4 regions of the Pseudomonas sp. AN-1 genome follow, and region 1 is predicted to be linked to each of the others. Evidence: predicted binding sites of a transcription regulator. Region 1 holds the regulator's gene; each other region holds the start of a gene.
What was found. The regulator sigma-54, encoded in region 1, starts transcription at its own class of promoters, with help from an activator protein. The targets are predictions, from matches to a motif close to ANTGGCATNNANNTTGCTNT.

Region 1 (5,724 bases):
GGCATCGTGGCGGTGGGCAGCGACCTGGAGACGCGCGGCAACGTGCGCAGCGGCTCGGTGCTGATCGAGAAGATGACGGTGGGTGGCAGCTGAGGTCGCTGCGGGGGAGGGCAGGAGGTTTCCTGCCCGTTCCTCGGGGGGGCGGAGCTATTCGCCTTCGTCGAAGTAGTTGTTGATCAGTTCGAGCAGGGCCTGCAGGGCTTCCTGCTCCTGCTCTCCCTCGGTACGCAGGTGGATCGGGGTGCCCTTGCCGGCGGCCAGCATCATCACCGACATGATGCTCTTGCCGTCCACCAGGCTGTCCGCCGAGCGACCGACCCGCACCTGGCAGGGGAAGCGCCCGGCCACGCCGACGAACTTGGCGGCGGCGCGGGCATGCAGGCCGAGCTTGTTGATGATGGTGACGTCGCAGGCTGGCATCGGGCGGGAAGTGTCCTGGTTACTTGAGGTCGCGGTGACGGATCTGCAGGTTGCCCAGGCTGTCGCGCAGCGCGGCGCCCAGGCGCTCGGCGAGGTACACCGAGCGGTGGTGGCCGCCGGTGCAGCCGATGGCCACGGTGACGTAGGCGCGGTTGCTGGCGGCGAAGCGCGGCAGCCACTTGCTGAGGTAGGCGAGCAGGTCCTGGTACATCTCCTCGACGTCCGGCTGGGCGTCCAGGTAGTCGCGCACCACCGCCTCGAGGCCGCTGTACTCGCGCAGGTCCGGCTTCCAGTAGGGATTGGGCAGGCAGCGCACGTCGAACACCAGGTCGGCGTCCACCGGCATGCCGCGCTTGAAGCCGAACGACTCGATCAGGAAGGCGGTGCCCGGCTGCGGCTTGTCCAGCAGGCGCAGCTTGAGGGTATCGCTGAGCTGGTAGAGGTTGAGGTTGGCGGTGTCGATCTTCAGGTCGGCCAGGTCGGCGATCGGCGCCAGCAGCTGGCGTTCGTCATCGATCGCCTCGCTCAGCGAGCGCTCATCGCTGGTCAGCGGGTGGCGCCGGCGGGTTTCCGAGAAGCGCTTGAGCAGGGTGGCGTTGTCGGCGTCCAGGTACAGCACGTCGCACTGGATGTTGCGCTGGCGCAGCTGGTCGAGCAGCTCGGGGAAACGGCGGAGCTGGCTGGGCAGGTTGCGTGCGTCGATGGACACCGCGACCTTGGGCTGCAGCAGTTCGGTCTGCAGCAGGGCGCGCTCGCCGAGGTCGGGCAGCAGGCTGGCGGGCAGGTTGTCGATGCAGTAGAAGCCGTTGTCCTCAAGTACGGCCAGGGCGGTGCTCTTGCCCGAGCCGGAGCGGCCGCTGACGATCACCAGGCGCATGGCTCAGCGTCCGTCCACGGTATCGAGCACCACCTGGTAGAGGTCGAATCCATCCCTGGCCTGGCGCAGGCGCTCTCGCACGTCGGCACGGTCGAGCAGGCCGGCGATCTGGCGCAGCAGCTCGAGGTGTTCCTCGGTGGCGGTTTCCGGCACCAAGAGGACGAACAGCAGGTCCACCGGCGCGCCGTCGAGGGCGTCGAAGTCTACCGGGGCATCCAGGCGCAGCAGGGCGCTGACCGGCACCGAGCAGCCGGCCAGGCGGCAGTGGGGGATGGCGATGCCATTGCCGAAGCCGGTGGAGCCGAGCTTCTCGCGGGCCACCAGGCTTTCGAAGATGTCATGTGCGTCGAGCCCGGGAATGTCCCGGGCTACGAGGTTGGCGATCTGCTCGAGAACGCGCTTCTTGCTGCCTCCCGGCACGTTCACCTGGGAACGGCCGGGGGTCAGGATGTGCTCTAGTCGAATCATCGGGGAATGATCAGCGGGCAGCGGCGCCCTGTTCGCGTTCGATCTGTTTTTCCTTGTGCTTGATCAGCTGGCGGTCCAGCTTGTCGGCCAGCAGGTCGATGGCGGCGTACATGTCCTCGTGCTCGGCGTTGGCGACCACTTCGCCGCCGGCAATATGCAGGGTCGCTTCGATCTTCTGCTTCAGTTTCTCCACCTGCATGATCACCTGGACGTTGGTGATCTTGTCGAAATGGCGCGCCAGGCGCTCGAATTTCTCGTTGACGTAGTCACGCAGAGTGTCGGTCACTTCCAGGTGTTGGCCACTGATATTGACTTGCATACCGCTTCTCCTTATTACCTACGTTGCTGGCGGGATATTCCCCGCCACCTGAATTCTGCTGCTCGAACGCTACACCAGTCGCTTGCGCTCGCTGGAGGGTGCAATGCCGAGGGACTCCCGGTATTTGGCGATGGTCCGGCGGGCCACTTGAATCCCCTGCTCTTCCAGTAAACCAGCGATCTTGCTGTCACTCAATGGCTTTTTCGGGTTTTCCGCCGCCACCAGTTTCTTGATGATGGCGCGGATCGCCGTCGACGAGCATTCGCCGCCCTCGGCGGTGCTGACGTGGCTGGAGAAAAAGTACTTGAGTTCGTAGATGCCGCGCGGGGTGTGCATGTACTTCTGCGTGGTGACCCGCGAGATGGTCGACTCGTGCATGCCCACCGCCTCGGCGATGTCGTGCAGCACCAGCGGCTTCATCGCCTCCTCGCCGTACTCGAGAAAGCCGCGCTGCTGCTCGACGATCTGGGTGGCGACCTTCATCAGCGTCTCGTTGCGGCTGAGCAGGCTCTTGATGAACCAGCGCGCTTCCTGCAGCTGGTTGCGCATGTAGGTGTTGTCGGCGCTGGAGTCGGCGCGGCGTACCAGGCCGGCATAGTGCGGGTTGACCCGCAGGCGCGGCATGGCGTCGGGGTTGAGCTCGACCAGCCAGCGCTCGTTGTCCTTGCGCACGATCACGTCGGGGACCACGTACTCGGCCTCGCCGGCCTCGATCTGTGCGCCGGGACGCGGGTTGAGGCGCTGGATCAGCTCGACCACCTGGCGCAGCTCGTCCTCCTTCAGGCGCAGGCGCCGCATCAGCTGGGCGTAGTCGCGGCTGCCGAGCAGGTCGAGGTGGTCGCGGGCGACGCGGCGCGCCTCGTCCAGCCAGGGGGTGTCGGCTGGCAGCTGCTTCAGCTGCAGCAGCAGGCACTCGCTGAGGTCGCGTGCGCCGATGCCCAGTGGCTCGAACTGCTGCACGCGGTGCAGGACCATTTCCACCTCGTCCAGCTCGATGCCCAGTTCAGGGTCGAGGGAGTCGAGGATCTCCTCGAGGCTTTCCTCGAGATAGCCGTCGTTGTTGATGGCGTCGATGATCGACATGGCGATCAGCCGGTCGCTGTCGCTCATCGGCGCCAGGTTGAGCTGCCAGAGCAGGTGGCTGTGCAGGCTCTCGCCGGAGGAGGTGCGGGCGGTGAAGTCCCACTCGTCGTCCTCGCTGCTCGGCAGGCTGCTGGCGCTGGTCTGGTAGATGTCCTCCCAGGCGGTATCCACCGGCAGCTCGCTGGGGATGCGCTCCTCCCACTGGCCCTCGTCGAGACTGTCGGGGTCGCGCTCGGTGGTGGCGACCGTGCTGTCGTGGCTGGCGCCGGAGGAGGGGCCTTCGCTCTCCGCCAGCGGGTCGCTGCTGTCGAAGTCGTCGCCGTCTTCCTGTCGCTCGAGCATCGGGTTGGAGTCGAGGGCTTCCTGGATTTCCTGCTGCAGGTCGAGGGTCGACAGCTGGAGCAGACGAATGGCTTGTTGCAGCTGCGGTGTCATCGTCAGCTGCTGGCCCATCTTGAGGACTAGCGAGTGTTTCATGGCTTGGGAGTTGGCACCTTGGGTCTGCCAGCGCCTGCGCGCTGTCCACTGCTGGGCGCCGGGGCGCCGCGGTTAGCAAATTATATGCCCGATATTTGCGGCTTTGCCTAGGCTTGACAGTCGCCCGAAAAGGCGCAGTCGGGTGGGGGCGCCCGGCAGAGGGCGGGCGCGGACGGGGTGCGCTGCCGGCGGCCTACAGGCGGAACTCGTGGCCCAGGTAGACGTCCTTGACCAGCTGGTTGGCGAGGATGCTCTCGGCATCGCCTTCGGCGATCAGCTGGCCGGCATTGACGATGTAGGCGGTCTCGCAGATGTCCAGGGTCTCGCGCACGTTGTGATCGGTGATCAGCACGCCGATGCCGCGTTCCTTGAGGTGGTGGATGATCTGCTTGATGTCGCCCACCGAGATCGGGTCGACCCCGGCGAAGGGTTCGTCGAGGAGGATGAACTTGGGATCGCTGGCCAGGGCGCGGGCGATCTCCACCCGGCGGCGTTCGCCGCCGGACAGGCTCATGCCCAGGCTGTCGCGGATGTGGCTGATGTGGAACTCCTGCAGCAGGCTTTCCAGCGCCTCGCGCCGTGCGGCGCGGTCGAGGTCCTTGCGCGTCTCGAGGATGGCCATGATGTTGTCGGCCACCGTCAGCTTGCGGAAGATCGACGCCTCCTGCGGCAGGTAGCCGATGCCGGCGCGGGCGCGGCCGTGCATCGGCAGGTGGGTGACGTCCTGCTCGTCGATCAGCACGCGACCCTGGTCGGCATGCACCAGGCCGACGATCATGTAGAAGCAGGTGGTCTTGCCGGCGCCGTTGGGGCCGAGCAGGCCGACGATCTGCCCGCTGTCGATCGACAGGCTGACGTCGCGCACCACGGCGCGTCCCTTGTAGCTCTTGGCCAGGTGCTGGGCGATCAGGGTGCTCATGGGGTGTTCTGCTCCGGCTCGGCCTTCTTGCGCGGCTGGATGACCATGTCGATGCGCGCGCGCGGCGTGGTCACCTTGCTGCCGGTGGCGCGCCCGGCGTTGACGATCTGGCGCTGGGTGTCGTAGACGATCTTCTCGCCTTCGAAGGTGTTGCCTTCCTGGACCACCTTGGCCTGGTCGATCAGCACGATGCGCTCGTTGGCGGCGAAGTACTGGATGGTCAGGCCGTAGGCCTTGACCAGCGGCTTGTCGGCGGCCGGCTGCTGCTCGTAGTAGGCCGGCTTGCCGGTCGCGGTGAACACCTCGATGTCGCCGCTCTTGTCCTGGGTGATGGTCACGGTGTCGCCGGTGATCTTCAGGCTGCCCTGGGTGATCACCACGCCGCCGCGGTACACGGCGACGCCCTGGGCGTCGTCCAGCTCGGCGCTGTCGGCCTGCACGCGGATCGGCTGGTTGCGGTCGCTCGGCAGGGACCAGGCCGGCGCGCCGGCCAGCAGGATGCCCAGACCGAAGAGGAGGGGAAGGGGGTTAGCGAACCTCATGCTGTCCTCGCACATTGGATTTCAGGAGCATCCGGCTTTCGTTGAGATAGGCCTGCAGGCCGGAGGCGGTGGTCACGCCGTTGGCGGCCTCGATACGCACCGGCTGGGACGTCTCGGCGTACTCCCGCTCGGGAAACACGCTCAGACGGGATGTGGTGAGCAGGATGGGGCGGCCCTTGGCGTCGCTGCGCTCCACGCGCACGCCGTCGAGCAGGTCGACCTGCACGCCGCCGGGCGACACCTCGCCGCGCTCGCTCAGCACGTGCCAGGGGTAGGCGCTGCCGCGGTACAGGCGCAGTTCCGGGCGGGTCAGGCGGGTGACGTCGCTGCTCTGCAGGTGTTCCAGGTGCTCGGCGCTCAGGCGGTAGTGCAGGGCGCCGTCGGCCTGGAACTGCACGCTGCGGGCGTTCTCCGCATAGAAGTCGATGGCGTCCTCGGCCGGCGCCGAGACGCTGCGGGTCATGAAGCTTTCCGGGCGGATGTTCCAGTAGCCGATGGCCGCCAGCAGGGTGGCCAGCAGGGCGAACGGCAGGAAGGTGCGCAGGGTGGGATTCATCGGGGATCCGTCACAGGTAGGCGGCCTGGGCCGCCTCCAGCGTGCCCTGGGCGCGCATGATCA
Region 2 (5,724 bases), 900 kb from region 1:
TCGCCAACATCGATACCAAGTACCGCGACGCCGCCAATCCGCCGAGCTGGGTCGGCATGGACGTGTGGGCCGCCACCGTGTGCTTCAACCACGTCGAGGCCGAAAAGCAGGGCCTGCCCAAGCCGGTACGCTGGGAGGACCTCACCGACCCGGTGTACCAGGGCAAGATCGTCATGCCCAACCCGGCCTCCTCCGGCACCGGCTACCTGGACGTCAGCGCCTGGCTGCAGACCTTCGGCGAGCAGCAGGGCTGGGCGTTCATGGACAAGCTGCACGCCAACATCGGCCAGTACACCCACTCCGGCTCCAAGCCGTGCAAGCTGGCCGCCGCCGGCGAGTTCCCGATCGGCATCTCCTTCGAGTACCCCGCCATCCAGCTGCAGCGCCAGGGCGCGCCGCTGGACATCGTGCTGCCCAAGGAGGGTCTCGGCTGGGAGGTGGAGGCCACCGCCATCCTCAAGGGCAGCGATGCCGGGGAGGCGGCGCGCAAGCTCGCCGACTTCGCCGCCAGTCCGGAGGCCATGCAGCTGTACAGCAAGAACTTCGCCGTGCTGGCCCAGCCGGGCATCGCCCAGCGCATCAGCGAGCTGCCGGCCGACTACGAGCAGCGCCTGATCGCCAACGACTTCGCCTGGGCCTCGAAGGAGCGCGAGCGCATCCTCGCCGAGTGGCGCCAGCGCTACGACGGCAAGTCCGAGAAGCAGTGAGGAGCCCGGCATGAGCAACCACTGCGACATCGCCATCGTCGGCGCCGGCATCCTCGGCCTGGCTCACGCCTATGCCGCCGCCCGTCGCGGCCTCAAGGTGCGCGTGTTCGAGCGCAGCGAGCGCGCCCTCGGCGCCTCGGTGCGCAACTTCGGCATGGGCCTGATCACCGGCCAGGCGCCCGGCCCGATGCTCGACCTGGCCCGCGCCAGCCGGCCGATCTGGGCCGGCTGGGCCGCGGCCGCGGGCTTCGCGGTCAAGCGCGAGGGCTCGCTGCTGTTCGCCCGCAGCGAAGCCGAGGAACGGCTGCTGGAAGCCTTCTGCGCCGGCCGCGCCCGCGAGCACGGCTACCGCGTCGAGCTGCTCGGCCGCGAGGCGCTGGGCAGCATCTACGCCGGCCGCTTCCGCCACCACCGCGCCGCCCTGCACGGCTTCGACGACCAGCAGCTGTACTCGCGCGAGGCACTGCCGGCGCTGGCCGCCTGGCTGGCCCGCGAGTTCGACGTGGAGTTCCATTTCGCCACCCTGGTGCGCGACGTCGAGCCGGGCCTGCTGCACACCACCGCCGGGCGCTTCCAGGCGGGGCAGATCGTCGTCTGCTCCGGTCACGACTACCTGACCCTGCTCGCCGAGCAGCTGCGCGCGCTGGAGCCGCAGGTCTGCCGCCTGCAGATGCTGCGCGTCGCCCCGCAGCAGGCGCTGGACCTGCAGCATGCGGTGCTCACCGGCCTGTCCGGCGTGCACTACGGCGCCTTCGCCGACCTGCCGGAAGCCGAGGCGGTGCGCCAGCAGATCCGCCGCGAGTGCCCGGCGCTGGAGCGCTTCGGCATCCACCTGCTGGTCAGCCCGACGCCGAGTGGCGAGCTGATCATCGGCGACTCCCACGACTACGGCCAGGACGCCTCGCCGTTCAACGCCGAGGAAGTCGACCGGCTGCTGCTGCAACTGGCCGAGCACACCCTGGCCACCCCGCTGCGGGTGGTCGAGCGCTGGCAGGGGGTGTACGGCGGGCGCGGACCGGCGCCGTTCTCGGTCACGAAAGCCGCCGAGGGCGTCACCGCCATGCTGATGCATACGGGCCTCGGCATGAGCGTCGGCCCGGCGCTGGGCGAGCGGACCATTGCGGCGCTGCTCGGCGAGCCGGCCGGCTGACGGGAGGAGGCACGCACCATAACGACGCAAGCCGCATCAAAGCGGTGCCGATCCATGCGCTCGATTAGGCACTCCCCGGCGCAAACTCCACCAATAGCCGCATCAGAGAATCTGGCACGTTATCTGCTTTAGAGAATTCGACAATTCATCGAGCGTAACCCTCAACGGCGAGGGGCGCGCTCCCCGAGCGATTCGGGATCCGGACAAAGGCGTCCTGCTGGCAACGGCAGGACGCCTTTTTTGTTTTCGCAGGTCGGTTTCCGCGATGGGAGAGAAACCATGAACAAGCTCAAGCTGGTGATGGTCGGCAATGGCATGGCCGGGGTGCGGACCCTGGAGGAGCTGCTCAAGCTCGCGCCGGACATGTACGACATCACCGTGTTCGGCGCCGAGCCGCACCCCAACTACAACCGCATCCTGCTCTCCCCGGTACTGGCCGGCGAACAGACCTTCGAGGAGATCATTCTCAACGACCTCGACTGGTACAGGGACAACGGCATCGACCTGCGCCTGGGTTGCAAGGTGGTCGACATCGACCGCCACGCTCACAAGGTGATCGCCGAGGACGGCAGCGAACTGCACTACGACCGCCTGCTCATCGCCACCGGCTCCAACCCGTTCATCCTGCCGATTCCCGGCAAGGACCTGCAGGGCGTGATCGGCTACCGCGACATCGCCGACACCGTGACCATGATGGAAACCGCGAAGACCCACAGGCACGCCGTGGTGATCGGCGGCGGCCTGCTCGGCCTGGAAGCCGCCAACGGTCTGAAGATGCGCGGCATGGACGTCACCGTGGTGCACCTCGGCGACTGGCTGCTCGAGCGCCAGCTCGACAGGACTGCCGGCCAGCTGCTGCAGAGCGCCCTGGAGGCGCGCGGCATCCAGTTCCGCCTGAGCACCCAGACCGCCGCCCTGCTCGACGACGGCGACGGCCGCGTGTGCGCCGCCCAGTTCGCCAACGGCGACGTGATCCCCGCCGACCTGGTGGTGATGGCCGCCGGCATCCGCCCCAACACCGAGCTGGCCGAGCGCGCCGGCCTGCCGTGCAACCGCGGCATCCTGGTCGACGACACCCTGCAGACCTTCGACCCGCGCATCTACTCGGTCGGCGAGTGCGCCAACCACCGCGGCATCGCCTACGGCCTGGTCGCCCCGCTGTTCGAGCAGGCCAAGGTCTGCGCCAACCACCTGGCCCAGCTCGGCTTCGCCCGCTACGAAGGCTCGGTGACCTCGACCAAGCTCAAGGTCACCGGCATCGACCTGTTCTCCGCCGGCGACTTCATGGGCGCGGACGGCACCGAGACCATCACCCTCTCCGACCCCATCGGCGGCGTGTACAAGAAGCTGGTGATCAAGGACGACGTGCTGGTCGGCGCCTGCCTGTACGGCGACACCGCCGACGGCAGCTGGTACTTCCGGCAAATCCGCGAGAACCACAACGTCGCCGAGATCCGCGACCACCTGATGTTCGGCGAGAACGCCCTCGGCGATGCCGGCCACCAGGGCCAGGACAAGGCCGCGGCGATGCCTGACGACATGGAAGTGTGCGGCTGCAACGGCGTGTGCAAGGGCAGCATCGTCAAGGCCATCCAGGAGCACGGCCTGTTCAGCCTCGACGAGGTGAAGAAGCACACCAAGGCGGCCAGCTCCTGCGGCTCGTGCACCGGCCTGGTCGAGCAGATCCTGATCAACACCGTCGGCGGCGCCGCCGACGTCAAGCCCAAGAGCGAGAAACCGGTGTGCGGCTGCACCGACTACAACCATGGCCAGGTGCGCAAGGTCATCCGCGAGCAGCACCTGACCTCGCTGGCCGACACCATGGCCTTCATGGAGTGGCGCACCCCCAACGGCTGCGCCACCTGCCGCCCGGCGCTCAACTACTACCTGATCTCCACCTGGCCGGGCGAGGCCAAGGACGATCCGCAGTCGCGCCTGATCAACGAGCGCTCGCACGCCAACATCCAGAAGGACGGCACCTACTCGGTGGTGCCGCGCATGTGGGGCGGCGTGACCAACCCGTCCGAGCTGCGCCGCATCGCCGACGTCGCCGACAAGTACCAGATCCCGATGGTCAAGGTCACCGGCGGCCAGCGCATCGACCTGCTCGGGGTGAAGAAGGAAGACCTGCCGGGGGTGTGGAAGGACCTCGACATGCCTTCCGGCCACGCCTACGGCAAGTCCATCCGCACCGTGAAGACCTGCGTGGGCTCCGAGTTCTGCCGCTTCGGCACGCAGAACTCGACGCAGATGGGCATCGACCTGGAGCACGCCCTGTTCGGCATGTGGTCGCCGCACAAGGTCAAGCTGGCGGTCTCCGGCTGCCCGCGCAACTGCGCCGAATCGGGCATCAAGGACGTCGGCATCATCGGCGTGGATTCCGGCTGGGAGCTGTACGTCGGCGGCAACGGTGGCATCAAGACCGAGGCCGGCGAGTTCTTCGTCAAGGTCAGGAGCGCCGAGGAGGTCATGGAATACAGCCTGGCCTTCCTGCAGCTGTACCGCGAGGAGGCCTTCTACCTGGAGCGCACCGTGCACTACATGCACCGCGTCGGCCTCGAGCACATCAAGAAGATCGTCCTGGAGGACGAAGCCCGCCGCAAGGAACTGCACCAGCGCCTGCTGTTCGCCCTGTCCTTCGAGCAGGACCCGTGGAAGCAGCAGATCGAGACCCCGGCGCTGAAGAAGGAGTTCGAGCGCATCCCGGTCAAGGTGGTGGAACCCGCCTGACCCCGCCCTGCCAGGGGCGGGTCCTGCCGGTCGGCGTCCAGGAAAACGCCCACCGGCAGGACCGGCACCTGCCACCCGCCGCCGCGAGCGACCGAACGAGATTGAGGAGAAACGACATGAACTGGCTGGATATCTGCGCCCTGGAAGAGATCAACGTGCTCGGCGCGCGCATCGTCGCCGGGCCCAAGGGCGACATCGCGCTGTTTAGAACTTCCGCAGATGAAGTGTTCGCCATTGACGACCGCTGCCCGCACAAGGGCGGCCCGCTGTCCCAAGGGCTGATCTACGGCAAGCGCGTCGCCTGCCCGCTGCACAACTGGCAGATCGACCTGGAAAGCGGCCAGGCGCTGGAGCCGGACGTCGGCTGCAGCCACAAGTACCCGGTCAAGGTCGAGGGCGGCCGCGTGCTGCTGGCCCTGAAGACCCTGCAGGACTGCGCCTGACCCGCAACATCGCCGAATCGGTGGACACGCGAAGCGTTGTCCACCCTACGACCCAGAACGACACGGAGCGACAGCCATGACCCGGCCGACCCGGACCACCGCCTCCACCTGCTGCTACTGCGGCGTCGGCTGCGGCGTGCTGATCGAGCACGACGGCGAGACGATCCACGGCGTGGCCGGCGACCCGGCGCACCCGGCCAACTACGGCCGCCTGTGCAGCAAGGGCTCGACCCTGCACCTGACCGGCGACCTGGCCGCCCGCGCCCTGTACCCCGAGCTGCGCCTGGGCAAGGATCTCGCCCGCACCCGCACCGACTGGGACAGCGCCCTCGACCACGCCGCCCACGTGTTCGCCGAGACCATCCGCGCGCACGGCCCGGACAGCGTGGCCTTCTACATCTCCGGCCAGCTGCTGACCGAGGACTACTACGCCTTCAACAAGCTGGCCAGGGCACTGGTTGGCACCAACAACATCGACAGCAACTCGCGGCTGTGCATGTCCTCGGCGGTGGTCGGCTACAAGCGCAGCCTCGGCGCCGACGCCCCGCCCTGCTCCTACGAGGACATCGAGCAGAGCGACTGCCTGCTGATCGCCGGCAGCAACATGGCCTACGCCCACCCGGTGCTGTTCCGCCGCCTGGAAGCGGCCAAGGTCGCGCGCCCGGAGATGAAGATCATCGTGGTCGATCCGCGG
Region 3 (5,724 bases), 920 kb from region 1:
ACGGCATGTGGTTCCTCACCCAGCTGCGCCGCTGGGGTTTGCTGCGCGACGATCCGCAGTACCATGAACTGGCCGGCCAGGTGCACCAGCTCGCGCTGTACCGCGAGGCCGCCGATGCGTTGGGCATCGCGATACCCGAGACCCTGCGCCGCTCGACCCTGCTGGACGGCAGGGTCTGGGACGGCAGCGATCCGGCCGGCTACGCGCGCAGCTTCGAACTGCACGCGCTGGCCGAACGCCAGAAGCTGGCCCTCTGATAGCGGGAGACATGTCCATGCTGCGCATCCTCCTGATCAACGACACCGCGAAGAAGGTCGGCCGCCTGAAGAGCGCGCTGAACGAAGCCGGCTTCGAGGTGATCGACGAATCCGGGCTGACCGTCGACCTGCCGGCGCGGGTGGCCGCCGTACGCCCCGACGTGATCCTGATCGACAGCGAATCGCCCGGCCGCGACGTGATGGAGCAGGTCTGCCTGCTCAGCCGCGACCAGCCGCACCCCATCGTCATGTTCACCGACGAGCACGACCCCGGCGTGATGCGTCAGGCGATCCGCTCCGGGGTCAGCGCCTACATCGTCGAGGGCATCCACGCCCAGCGCCTGCAGCCGATCCTCGACGTGGCCATGGCCCGCTTCGAGAGCGACCAGGCCCTGCGCGCCCAGCTCAACGCCCGCGAGCAGCAGCTGGCCGAGCGCAAGCGCATCGAGCTGGCCAAGGGGCTGCTGATGAAGATGCGCCAGTGCAACGAAGAGGAGGCCTACACCCTGATGCGCCGCCAGGCGATGAGCAAGCAGCAGAAGCTGATCCAGGTGGCCGAGCAGATCATCTCGATGCACGAGATGCTCGGTAACTGAGCGCATCCCCCTGGCGATGCCGCCCATGCATCGGCGTGGGCGCAGCCCCGGACTGGTCGCAATACCGACACGCCCTGCAGCAGTGGCGCGATCCTGACAGACGCCTCAGACCAGACCGAGATACTTCAGCGTCGCCCGGTACAGCTTGCCCTCGCCGCAGACCAGCACCAGCGCGTCGCCCGACTTCGCCGAGCCGAGGATGTTGGTCAGGTCGCGGGTCAGCCGGTAGGGGTTGTCCAGCCTCGCCACCTGCACGTCGCCGCCCTCCGGCAGGGCGCGGTCGGCGACCAGCCGGTCCGGATTGCGGGTCACCGTGATCCTGAGCGCCTTGCCGCCGAAACGGGTGTCGAGGAATTCGCTGCCGGCCGAGCGCTGCGCCCCGACCCTGAGGCTGACTGCCTTCATGAACTGCTCCGTGTCTGTGGGGAGACACAAGCGCAGCATTAACCGGGCCAGCTCCGTACCCCCCGCTTCGCGACAGGGCGTCGCACTTCGACCATTGCAGCGCTTGCAGGCAACGAGCGGCCGGCGTATGTTCCTTCGCGCAGGCCAGCGCACTGGCCAACGTCGCTCGGACGGTTCCGGGCGCTTACGTCTCTCGAGGAAATCATGGCCGAACACGGCAAGCGCCGCTTTGCGCGCATCGATCGTCTCCCCCCCTACGTCTTCAACATCACCGCCGAGCTGAAGATGGCCGCCCGCCGCCGTGGCGAGGACATCATCGACTTCAGCATGGGCAACCCCGACGGCGCCACCCCGCCGCACATCGTCGACAAGCTCGTGCAGGTCGCCCAGCGCGAAGACACCCACGGCTACTCCACCTCGCGCGGCATCCCGCGCCTGCGCCGCGCCATCTCGCGCTGGTACCAGGACCGCTACCAGGTCGACATCGACCCGGACAGCGAAGCCATCGTCACCATCGGCTCCAAGGAAGGCCTGGCGCACCTGATGCTGGCCACCCTCGACCACGGCGACACCGTGCTGGTGCCCAACCCCAGCTACCCGATCCACATCTACGGCGCGGTGATCGCCGGCGCCCAGGTGCGTTCGGTGCCGCTGGTGCCCGGCGTCGACTTCTTCGCCGAACTGGAGCGGGCGATCCGCGAGGCGATCCCCAAGCCGAAGATGATGATCATCGGCTTCCCCTCCAACCCCACTGCTCAGTGCGTGGAGCTGGACTTCTTCGAGCGCGTGGTGGCGCTGGCCAAGCAGCACGACATCCTCGTGGTGCACGACCTGGCCTACGCCGACATCGTCTACGACGGCTGGAAGGCGCCGTCGATCATGCAGGTGCCGGGCGCCAAGGACGTCGCCGTGGAGTTCTTCACCCTGTCGAAGAGCTACAACATGGCCGGCTGGCGCATCGGCTTTATGGTTGGCAATCAAGAACTCGTGAGCGCCCTGGCGCGGATCAAGAGCTACCACGACTACGGCACCTTCACCCCGCTGCAGGTAGCCGCCATCGCCGCCCTGGAAGGCGACCAGCAGTGCGTGCACGAGATCGCCGAGAAGTACCGCGAGCGGCGCAACGTGCTGGTCAAGGGCCTGCACGAGATCGGCTGGATGGTCGAGAAGCCCAAGGCGTCGATGTACATCTGGGCGAAAATCCCCGAGCCCTACGCTCACCTCGGCTCGCTGGAGTTCGCCAAGAAGCTGCTGACCGAGGCCAAGGTCTGCGTCTCCCCCGGCATCGGCTTCGGCGACTACGGCGACGACCACGTGCGCTTCGCCCTGATCGAGAACCTCGACCGCACCCGCCAAGCGATCCGCGGCATCAAGGCGATGTTCCGCGCCGAAGGCCTGCTGCCTCCGAAGGCGGCCAAGGGCGATAGCGCCGGTTGAGCCTCCAGCCGCGAGGAAAACCGCCCAGGCGGTTTTCCTCGCTTGTCTCACCCCTTCCCGTGCAACCGCTGCACATCCTCCGCCCGGCACAGCTCTGTGCCGGGGCGCAGGATGGTCGCCGAGCCGGCGGCGATGCCGTAGCGCACCGCATCCGTCAGGCTCCAGCCGCGACTCAGGGCCAGCACCATGGCGCCGACCATGCTGTCGCCGGCACCCACCGCGCTGCACACCGGCACGTCCAGCGGCGCGAAGCGCTCGATGCCCTCCTTGCTGGCCAGCACCGCCCCCTCGCCACCCAGCGACAGCACTATGACCTCCGCCACGCCGCGCCCGATCAGCTCGCGCAGCGCCGCTTCCTGCGCCGCCGCGCCCTCCACCTTGCCGCCCATCAGGGTGGCCAGCTCGCTGAGGCTCGGCTTGAGCAGGTGGATGCCGCCGCGTCCGGCGGCGTAGGCGAGCGCCTCGCCCGAGCAGTCGAGCACCAGCCGCGCCTTGATGCGCCGCGCCAGCGCGGCCACTGCGTCGAAGTAAGCCAGCGCCACGCCGGGCGGGAAGCTGCCGCTGAGGACGATGAACTCTGGCGCGGGATCGAGCGCGGCGATGGCGTCCAGGCAGGCCTGCTGTTCGGCCGCCGACAGTTCCGGGCCCGGCAGCACGAAGCGGAACTGCCGGCCGGTGGCGGTCTCGTCGACGGTGAAGCTCTCGCGGGTATCGCCGGCGATCGGCACGCGCAGCTGCGGCAGCGCCAGAGCGGCGAGGATGCGCTCGAGCATGTCGCCGAACGGCCCGCCGGCCGGATAGACCGCCACGACGTCGCCGCCGAGCTCGGCGACCACCCGCGCCACGTTGATGCCGCCGCCGCCCGGATCGTAGCGCGGCAGGCTGCAACGCAGCTTGCGGGTCGGCTCGACCTGGGTGGTGCTGGTGGACAGGTCCATCGCCGGGTTGAGGGTCAGGGTGGCAATGCGCGGCATCGTGGGGCTCCAGACTGGCCCGCCGGACAGCGGGATACCGGGTTCGTGTTGCCCCTATTGTGCCCCAAGGCTGCGCCACGGGCGGCGCAAAAGGCCACACGGGGCGCCCTGCGATGAAGCAGGCGGGCTCGCCTGCTGCACAGCCCTGGCTCACCCCGCACCCATCTTGCGTACCGGCCAGCTGCAGCGCACCGCCCGCCTGCGGCTGCAAGCCATTGATTTACTGGGCTCTCGCCTCGCTCGCAGGGCGAACTGCAGGGGCGTCAGCGGCCCGCTGCGGGTGCGCCAGCAAAACTGGCAAGCCCCTTGCAAAGGTGATTGCACATCCGTCTTCGGATCGCCAACGGCGGTGATCGGGACGAACTGACAAAGACGTCAAAAGCCAGCTGATCCCTGCAGGATCGGCGCGCTTGCGACGTCTTTTTTCGTTTCTGACCTTTGGGAAATCGCCATGCACATTCGCAGTCACCGTCGTTTCGTCAAGCATGCCCTGGCCGCCGCCGCCCTGCTGCTCGCCCCGCTGGCCAGCTCCGTCGCCCTGGCCGCCGATCCAGAGAAGGAAGAGCTCAAGCTCGGCTTCATCAAGCTCACCGACATGGCGCCGTTGGCCATCGCCTACGAGAAGGGCTACTTCGAGGACGAAGGCCTGTACGTCACCCTCGAGGCGCAGGCCAACTGGAAGGTGCTGCTCGACCGGGTGATCACCGGCGAACTGGACGGTGCGCACATGCTGGCCGGCCAGCCGCTGGGCGCCACCATCGGCTTCGGCACCAAGGCCGAGGTGGTCACCGCCTTCTCCATGGACCTCAACGGCAACGGCATCACCGTCTCCAACGCCGTGTGGGAGGAAATGAAAAAGCACGTGCCGATGCAGGACGGCAAGCCGGTCCACCCGATCAAGGCCGACGCGCTCAAGCCGGTGATCGAGCAGTACAAGGCCCAGGGCAAGCCGTTCAACCTCGGCATGGTGTTCCCGGTGTCCACCCACAACTACGAGCTGCGCTACTGGCTGGCCGCCGGCGGCATCAACCCCGGCTACTACGCCCCGGCCAAGGGCGACATCACCGGCACCCTCAGCGCCGACGCCCTGCTCTCGGTGACCCCGCCGCCGCAGATGCCGGCCACCCTCGAGGCCGGCACCATCAGCGGCTACAGCGTGGGCGAGCCGTGGAACCAGCAGGCGGTATTCAAGGGCATCGGCGTGCCGGTGATCACCGACTACGAGATCTGGAAGAACAACCCGGAGAAGGTCCTCGGCGTGTCCAAGGCCTGGGCCGACGCCAACCCGGAAACCCACAAGCGCCTGGTCAAGGCGCTGATCCGCGCCGCCATGTGGCTGGACGAGAACGACAACGCCAACCGCGCCGAGGCGGTGCAGATCCTCGCTCGCCCCGAGTACGTCGGCGCCGACGCCAAGGTGATCGCCAACTCGATGACCGGCACCTTCGAGTACGAGAAGGGCGACAAGCGCGAAGTCCCGGACTTCAACGTGTTCTTCCGCTACAACGCCACCTACCCCTACTACTCCGACGCCATCTGGTACCTGACCCAGATGCGCCGCTGGGGCCAGATCGGCGAGAACCAGCCGGACAGCTGGTACTTCGAGACCGCCCGGAAGGTCTACCAGCCGCAGACCTACCAGGCGGCCGCCGCCGAACTGGTCGCCGAGGGCAAGGCCAAGGCCTCCGACTTCCCGCCGGCCGGCGAGGAAGGCTTCCGCGCGCCGAGCAGCGACTTCATCGACGGCCTCACCTATGACGGGCGCCAGCCGAACGCGTACATCGAGCAGTTCAAGATCGGCCTTAAGGCCGACTCCGCGCTGTGATGCCCGATCCGTCCCGGGAGCCGGCCACGCCGGCTCCCCTCAGCCCCGAGGACCAGACGATGAGCAATCCCGCCGTCGCCAAACCGATCAAGGACACCATCAAGTCCGCCCACAAGGCCGCGCTGATCCAGCGCTGGATGCCCGCCCTGCTGCTGCCCGCCGCCGGCATCCTGGCCTTCCTGCTGTTCTGGCAGGTCGTCGCCGGCAGCATCGACACCAGCCTGGGCAAG
Region 4 (5,724 bases), 2.1 Mb from region 1:
GTCAACGGCGAGCTGGTCGGCGGCTGCGACATCATCCTCGGCATGGAGGCCGACGGCAGCCTGCAGGCGCTGCTCGCCGGGGTCTGACGGGTCGTACCGGCGCTGCCGCGCTGGCGTCACTCCCCGGGCGCCGGTGCGGCGGCGCTGCCCAGCCGGCTATTGCCCTTCGGCCAGGCCGAGGAACGCCGCCACCTGCGGCGCAGCGAACGGCCAGCCCAGCTCGGCGCCGCTGTCCAGCCGGCGCAGCACCGGGATGCGCACCCCGTAGGCCTCGACCCACTCCTCGCGCTCGGCGATATCCACCAGCTCCACCTCGAGCCCCAGACCGACGAAGGGCATCAGCACCTCCTCGGCCAGTTCGCACAGGTGGCAGCCGAGGGTTCCGAACAGTTGGCAGGCGGGCAGCATGACATCTCTCATGGTGAACAGACCGGCGGCAGTTTAGCATTTGCGCTACCTGCCCCGTCGCCCGCCACCGACACCCGGGCGCGGGTATCCCGCTTGTCCAGCCGAACCCTCGCATGGAGCACTGCCGTTGTTCGTCAACCTGCTGATCATCCTGGCCGCCTCGCTGCTGGTCATCGCCCTGTTCCGCCACCTCAAGCTGCCGCCGCTGCTGGCCTACATGAGCGTCGGCCTGGCCCTCGGCCCGGGCAGCCTGGGCTGGCTGCAGCAGCACGAGGACATGCCGCTGCTGGCCGAGTTCGGCGTGGTGTTCCTGCTGTTCAGCCTCGGCCTCGAGTTCTCCCTGCCGCGCATGCTGGCGCTGCGCCGCGTAGTGTTCGGCCTCGGCAGCCTGCAGGTGCTCGCCTGCACCCTGCCGCTGGCCGGCCTGCTGCACCTGGCCGGCCTGGCCCTGCCGGCCGCGCTGCTAGTCGGCGGCGGCCTGGCGCTGTCCTCCACCGCCATCGTCACCAAGGAGCTGAGCAGCATGGGCGAGGTGTTCAGCGACCACGGCCAGAACGCCATCGGCGTGCTGCTGTTCCAGGACCTGGTCGCGGTGCTGCTGCTGACCATGATCCCGGTGGTCGCCGGCGGCAGCGAGCAGGCCTGGTACTGGGCGCTGCCGATCACCCTGGGCAAGGCCGCGCTGCTGTTCGGCGGCCTGCTAGTGGCCAGCCGCTGGCTGCTGCCGCGGCTGTTCCACGAGGTGGCGCAGGCCAACGCCGCCGAGCTGTTCGTGCTGCTGGCGCTGGTCATCGTGCTGCTCACCGCCTGGCTGACCCACCTGCTCGGCCTGTCCATGGCCCTCGGCGCCTTCCTCGCCGGCATGCTGCTCGGCGAGAGCCACTACCGCCACCAGATCGAGGCCGACATCCGCCCGTTCCGCGACGTGCTGCTCGGCCTGTTCTTCGTCAGCGTCGGCATGCTGATCGACGTCGGCCTGTTCGCCAGCCACGGCCTGGTGATCCTCGGCATGACCGTGCTGCTGCTGGCGCTCAAGGGCGCGCTGGTCACCCTGCTGGTGCGCCTGCGCGGCGGCAGCAACGAGAGCGCCTGGCGCAGCGGCCTGGCGCTGGCCCAGGGCGGCGAGTTCTGCTTCGCCCTGGTGGCCCAGGCGCAGCAGGCCAGGCTGGTCGACGGCGAGCTGGCCGGGCTGATCCTCGCCGCCACCTTCTGCTCGATGGCGGTCACTCCGCTGCTGCTGCGCGCGGCGCCGCAGTTGGCCGCCCGCCTCGGCCGGCAGCCGGATGCCGAGGCGCGCGCCGAGGACATCGCCGGCGCCTGCGCCGAGCACGAGGGCCACGTGCTGATCTGCGGCTTCGGCCGGGTCGGCCAGTCGATCGGCCGCTTCCTGCGCCGCGAGGGCATCCCCTTCGTCGCCCTCGACAACGACCCGATCCGCGTGCAGGAGGCGGCGGCCGGCGAGCACCACGTGCACTTCGGCGACGCGCGCCGCGGCGAGCTGCTGGAGGCCCTCGGCCTGAGCCGCGCACGCCTGCTGGTGGTGGCCGCCGACAACCCCCAGCACGCCCTGGCCACGGTCAAGGCGGCGCGGGCGCTGTCGGCCGAGCTGCCGATCCTGGTGCGCACCCGCGACGACAGCTTCCTGGCCAGCCTGCTGGAGGCCGGCGCCAGCGAGGTGGTGCCGGAGGTGCTGGAGTCGAGCCTGATGCTCGCCTCCCACGCGCTGGTCATGCTCGGCCTGCCCGAGCGCCGGGTGCAGGCGCACATGGACGAGGTGCGCCGCGATCGCTACCACCTGCTGCACGGCTTCTACCACGGCGCCAGCGCCAACCTGCTCGACCAGCAGGGCCGCCCGCGCGTGCTGCTGCACGCGGTCAACCTCAGCCAGGACGCCTACGCCTGCGGCCGCAGCCTGGCCGAGCTGAAGCTGAGCGGGCTGGGCGTGGAACTGCAGGGCGTGCGCCGCGAGGGCGACGAGCTGGAGCTGAGCGACAACCTGCCGCTGCGCGAAGGCGACGCGCTGCTGCTCGCCGGCCCGCTGGAGTGCATCGAGCGCGCCGAGGCGCGTCTGCTGGCCGGCACCCAGTAACCGGCCCGCAAACGCAGAAGCCCGCTCGAAAGCGGGCTTCTGCGTTTCTGGCGCGGGGCTATTCGTGGTTGGTGGCGCCGATCTTGTGGATCGACAGGTCGGCGCCGTAGTACTCCTCCTCGGCGCTCAGGCGGATGCCCAGGCTGGCCTTGAGCAGGCCGTACACCGCGAAGCCGCCGCCCAGCGCCACCAGGATGCCGAGCAGCGAGCCGATCAGCTGGCTGGCCAGGCTGACCCCGCCGAGGCCGCCCAGCGCGCTCTGGCCGAAGATGCCGCAGGCGATGCCGCCCCAGATGCCGCACAAGCCGTGCAGCGGCCAGACGCCGAGCACGTCGTCGATCTTCCAGCGGTTCTGGGTGGCGGTGAAGGCCCAGACGAACAGCGCGCCGGCCACGCCGCCGGTGATCAGCGCGCCGATCGGGTGCATCAGGTCGGAGCCGGCGCACACCGCCACCAGGCCGGCCAGCGGGCCGTTGTGCAGGAAGCCGGGATCGTTGCGGCCGACCAGCAGCGCCGCCAGGGTACCGCCGACCATGGCCAGCAGCGAGTTGACCGCCACCAGGCCGCTGACCCCCTGCAGGGTCTGCGCGCTCATCACGTTGAAGCCGAACCAGCCGACGATGAGGATCCACGAGCCGAGGGCGAGGAACGGGATGTTCGAGGGCGCGAAGGCCACCAGCCGGCCGTCGCGATAGCGGCCGTTGCGGTGGCCGAGCAGCAGCACCGCCGCCAGCGCCAGCCAGCCGCCGACCGCGTGCACCACCACCGAGCCGGCGAAGTCGTGGAAGGCGGCGCCGAAGCGCTCGGTGAGCCAGGCCTGCAGGCCGAGGTTGCCGTTCCAGATCAGCCCCTCGAAGAACGGGTAGACCACGGCGACGATCAGCGCCGTGGCGCACAGCTGCGGGCCGAAGCGGGAGCGCTCGGCGATGCCGCCGGAGATGATCGCCGGGATCGCCGCGGCGAAGGTCAGCAGGAAGAAGAACTTCACCAGCGCGTAGCCGTTCTCGGCGGTCAGCGCGCCGGCCGGCTCGAGGAAGCTCACTCCGTAGGCCAGCCAGTAGCCGACGAAGAAGTAGGCCAGGCAGGACACGGCGAAGTCGGCGAGGATCTTCGACAGGGCGTTGACCTGGTTCTTCTGCCGCACGGTGCCGACCTCGAGGAAGGCGAAACCGGCGTGCATGGCCAGCACCATGACCGCGCCGAGCAGGATGAACAGGGTGTTGGAGCCATGGACCAGGCTCGCTACGGCAGTATCAAGATTTTCCATCGGCGCGACGCGCTCCTCCGGTAGGCAGGGAAGCACCAAAGCGGGTCACTGATGACCATCGGCGCACCACGGACAGGCGTGCACCACCTTGCGAACCGCTTGTCTTGATCGCCACACCCTTGGGCAAAATCCGCCCTGGTGCCGCGATCGGGGTAGCTTCTTGTTATGAATCAGTGGCTTGGACGTGTGTGGCAACGTCCTGTCGACCTTCGCGCCAGATCCGCCAACGGGCAGGCGCAGACGCACACGCCGCTGAGCCAAGCAAGAGCCATGCCGTCGCGCACCAGCCACAGGCAGCACTGCTGCAAAAGCGTGCACGCCAAGGCGGCCGGCGACGCCGGACGCACCCGGCCCTGCCCCTGCCTCGACCAGCATAGCCCGCCACCGCCCCGCGGCTGTGCAGGGCTGCGCCGCGGCGCCGCACGCCCGCGCACGACCATGCTCCAGCACGGTGCATGCGCAAACCTGGCCGCATTCTTGCTAGACAGCCGCCCACCGCCCCTGCGGGCACTGCTGGAGCCTGACGTGTTCGCCGGCCAACCCTTCGCCGTGTTCCAACCCTTCGTCGATACCGCCACCGGCCTGATCGCCGGCGTCGAGGCACTCGCCCGCCTGCGCGACGCCGACGGCCAGCTGCACTCGGCCGGCGCGCTGTTCGCCGACCCGGCCAGCGACCAGGCCGACCTGCTGCGGCTCGACCGCCAGGTGCGCGAGCACGCCCTCGACCAGCTGCGCCACGCGCCGGCGGACTGGTTCCTCAGCCTGAACATCTCGCCGCGCTGGATCAGTTGCCTGAGCCCCGGCCAGGCGCTGCCGAGCCTGTGCCAGCTGGAGCGCTACCGCATCGACCCGCGACGCATCGTCTTCGAGATCACCGAGCTGGACGGCGACATCCCCTGCCTGCTGCAGGCCGTGCGCCAGTACCGCCAGGCCGGCGCGCGCATCGCCGTGGACGACTTCGGCGCCGGCTATTCGCAGCTCGACCGGGTGCTGGCCCTGCAGCCGGACATCCTCAAGCTGGACATGCGCCTGTTCCAGGACGCCGCCCGCGGCGGCCCCGGCTGCGAGCTGGTCAAGGCGCTGGCGCAGATGGCCGAGAAGACCGGCTGCCGGATCATCGCCGAGGGGGTGGAGACCGAGGACGAGCTGCACTTCGCCCTCGAGTGCGGCGCCCGCTACGTGCAGGGCTTCCTGTTCGCCGCCGGCAAGCCCGGCTTCTTCGCCGCCGACGCCTTCGCCGCGCGCTTCGCCGAGGTGCGCGACCACTACGTGCAGCTCAAGCTGGCCGAGCGCGCGCGGCTGATCGAGCTGCGCCGCCAGCTCGGCGAGCTGCTGGAGCACCTGCGCCCCTGGGCGGAGCAGCGGGGGCCGGCGGCCGCCCTGCCGGCACCCGGGCATCCCTGGCTGCTGCGTATCTACCAGTGCGACCGCAGCGGCGAACAGATCACTCCCAACTGCGAGTGGCGCGGCGGCGCCTGGCACGAGGAACCCGTCTACCTGCGCCACAACTGGTCGTGGCGCCCCTGGTTCCACCAGTTGCTGGCCGAGGGCCTCGACGAACAGCGCCTGACCCTGTCACCGACCTACCGCGACGCCACCAGCAACCAGTACTGCCTGACCGCCGGCCGCTGCATCGACCAGGGTCGCCGCCTGCTGCTGGTCGACATCGACGCCGGCGCCCTGGCCTCCCCGCCTCCCCCCGCTACCCCGGCGGGGCTTGCCGGCCACTGCCGCAAGCCGCAAGCTGGAGCCTTTGCGACTGCTGAGGACTCCCCTTGGACTGGCACACCCTGCTTACCCGCGAACGTCTGGGCAAACCCGTGCAGAGCTCCGAGGAGCTCGGCCGCAGCGCCTTCCACAAGGACCACGACCGCATCATCTTCTCCGGCGCCTTCCGCCGCCTCGGGCGCAAGACCCAGGTGCACCCGGTCTCCAGCAACGACCACATCCACACCCGCCT

Region 2: nirB (nitrite reductase large subunit NirB) is a predicted target of sigma-54. The motif match lies at 1,968-1,987, and genes of this name have one in related genera.
Region 3: SK095_RS02080 (CmpA/NrtA family ABC transporter substrate-binding protein) is a predicted target of sigma-54. The motif match lies at 3,963-3,982, and genes of this name have one in related genera.
Region 4: SK095_RS09590 (ammonium transporter) is a predicted target of sigma-54. The motif match lies at 4,023-4,042, and genes of this name have one in related genera.

Annotation. Positions count from the first base shown of each region.
Region 1 is NZ_CP139195.1:4,134,247-4,139,970, forward strand. It holds gene pmbA (metalloprotease PmbA) at 1-93, shown strand, start outside; gene SK095_RS19360 (HPr family phosphocarrier protein) at 148-420, opposite strand; gene rapZ (RNase adapter RapZ) at 440-1,297, opposite strand; gene ptsN (PTS IIA-like nitrogen regulatory protein PtsN) at 1,301-1,765, opposite strand; gene hpf (ribosome hibernation-promoting factor, HPF/YfiA family) at 1,776-2,084, opposite strand; gene SK095_RS19380 (RNA polymerase factor sigma-54) at 2,154-3,644, opposite strand; gene lptB (LPS export ABC transporter ATP-binding protein) at 3,838-4,563, opposite strand; gene lptA (lipopolysaccharide transport periplasmic protein LptA) at 4,560-5,105, opposite strand; gene lptC (LPS export ABC transporter periplasmic protein LptC) at 5,092-5,661, opposite strand; gene SK095_RS19400 (HAD family hydrolase) at 5,672-5,724, opposite strand, start outside.
Region 2 is NZ_CP139195.1:421,386-427,109, reverse strand. It holds gene SK095_RS02010 (putative 2-aminoethylphosphonate ABC transporter substrate-binding protein) at 1-707, shown strand, start outside; gene SK095_RS02005 (TIGR03364 family FAD-dependent oxidoreductase) at 718-1,857, shown strand; gene nirB (nitrite reductase large subunit NirB) at 2,137-4,587, shown strand; gene nirD (nitrite reductase small subunit NirD) at 4,704-5,030, shown strand; gene SK095_RS01990 (molybdopterin-dependent oxidoreductase) at 5,107-5,724, shown strand, end outside.
Region 3 is NZ_CP139195.1:443,324-449,047, reverse strand. It holds gene SK095_RS02105 (CmpA/NrtA family ABC transporter substrate-binding protein) at 1-257, shown strand, start outside; gene SK095_RS02100 (ANTAR domain-containing response regulator) at 275-853, shown strand; gene SK095_RS02095 (hypothetical protein) at 959-1,258, opposite strand; gene alaC (alanine transaminase) at 1,463-2,695, shown strand; gene SK095_RS02085 (1-phosphofructokinase family hexose kinase) at 2,743-3,669, opposite strand; gene SK095_RS02080 (CmpA/NrtA family ABC transporter substrate-binding protein) at 4,121-5,494, shown strand; gene SK095_RS02075 (ABC transporter permease) at 5,554-5,724, shown strand, end outside.
Region 4 is NZ_CP139195.1:2,075,820-2,081,543, forward strand. It holds gene grxD (Grx4 family monothiol glutaredoxin) at 1-87, shown strand, start outside; gene SK095_RS09580 (glutaredoxin family protein) at 157-408, opposite strand; gene SK095_RS09585 (cation:proton antiporter) at 536-2,497, shown strand; gene SK095_RS09590 (ammonium transporter) at 2,556-3,764, opposite strand; partial or broken gene SK095_RS09595 (EAL domain-containing protein) at 4,290-5,447, shown strand; gene SK095_RS09600 (deoxyguanosinetriphosphate triphosphohydrolase) at 5,540-5,724, shown strand, end outside.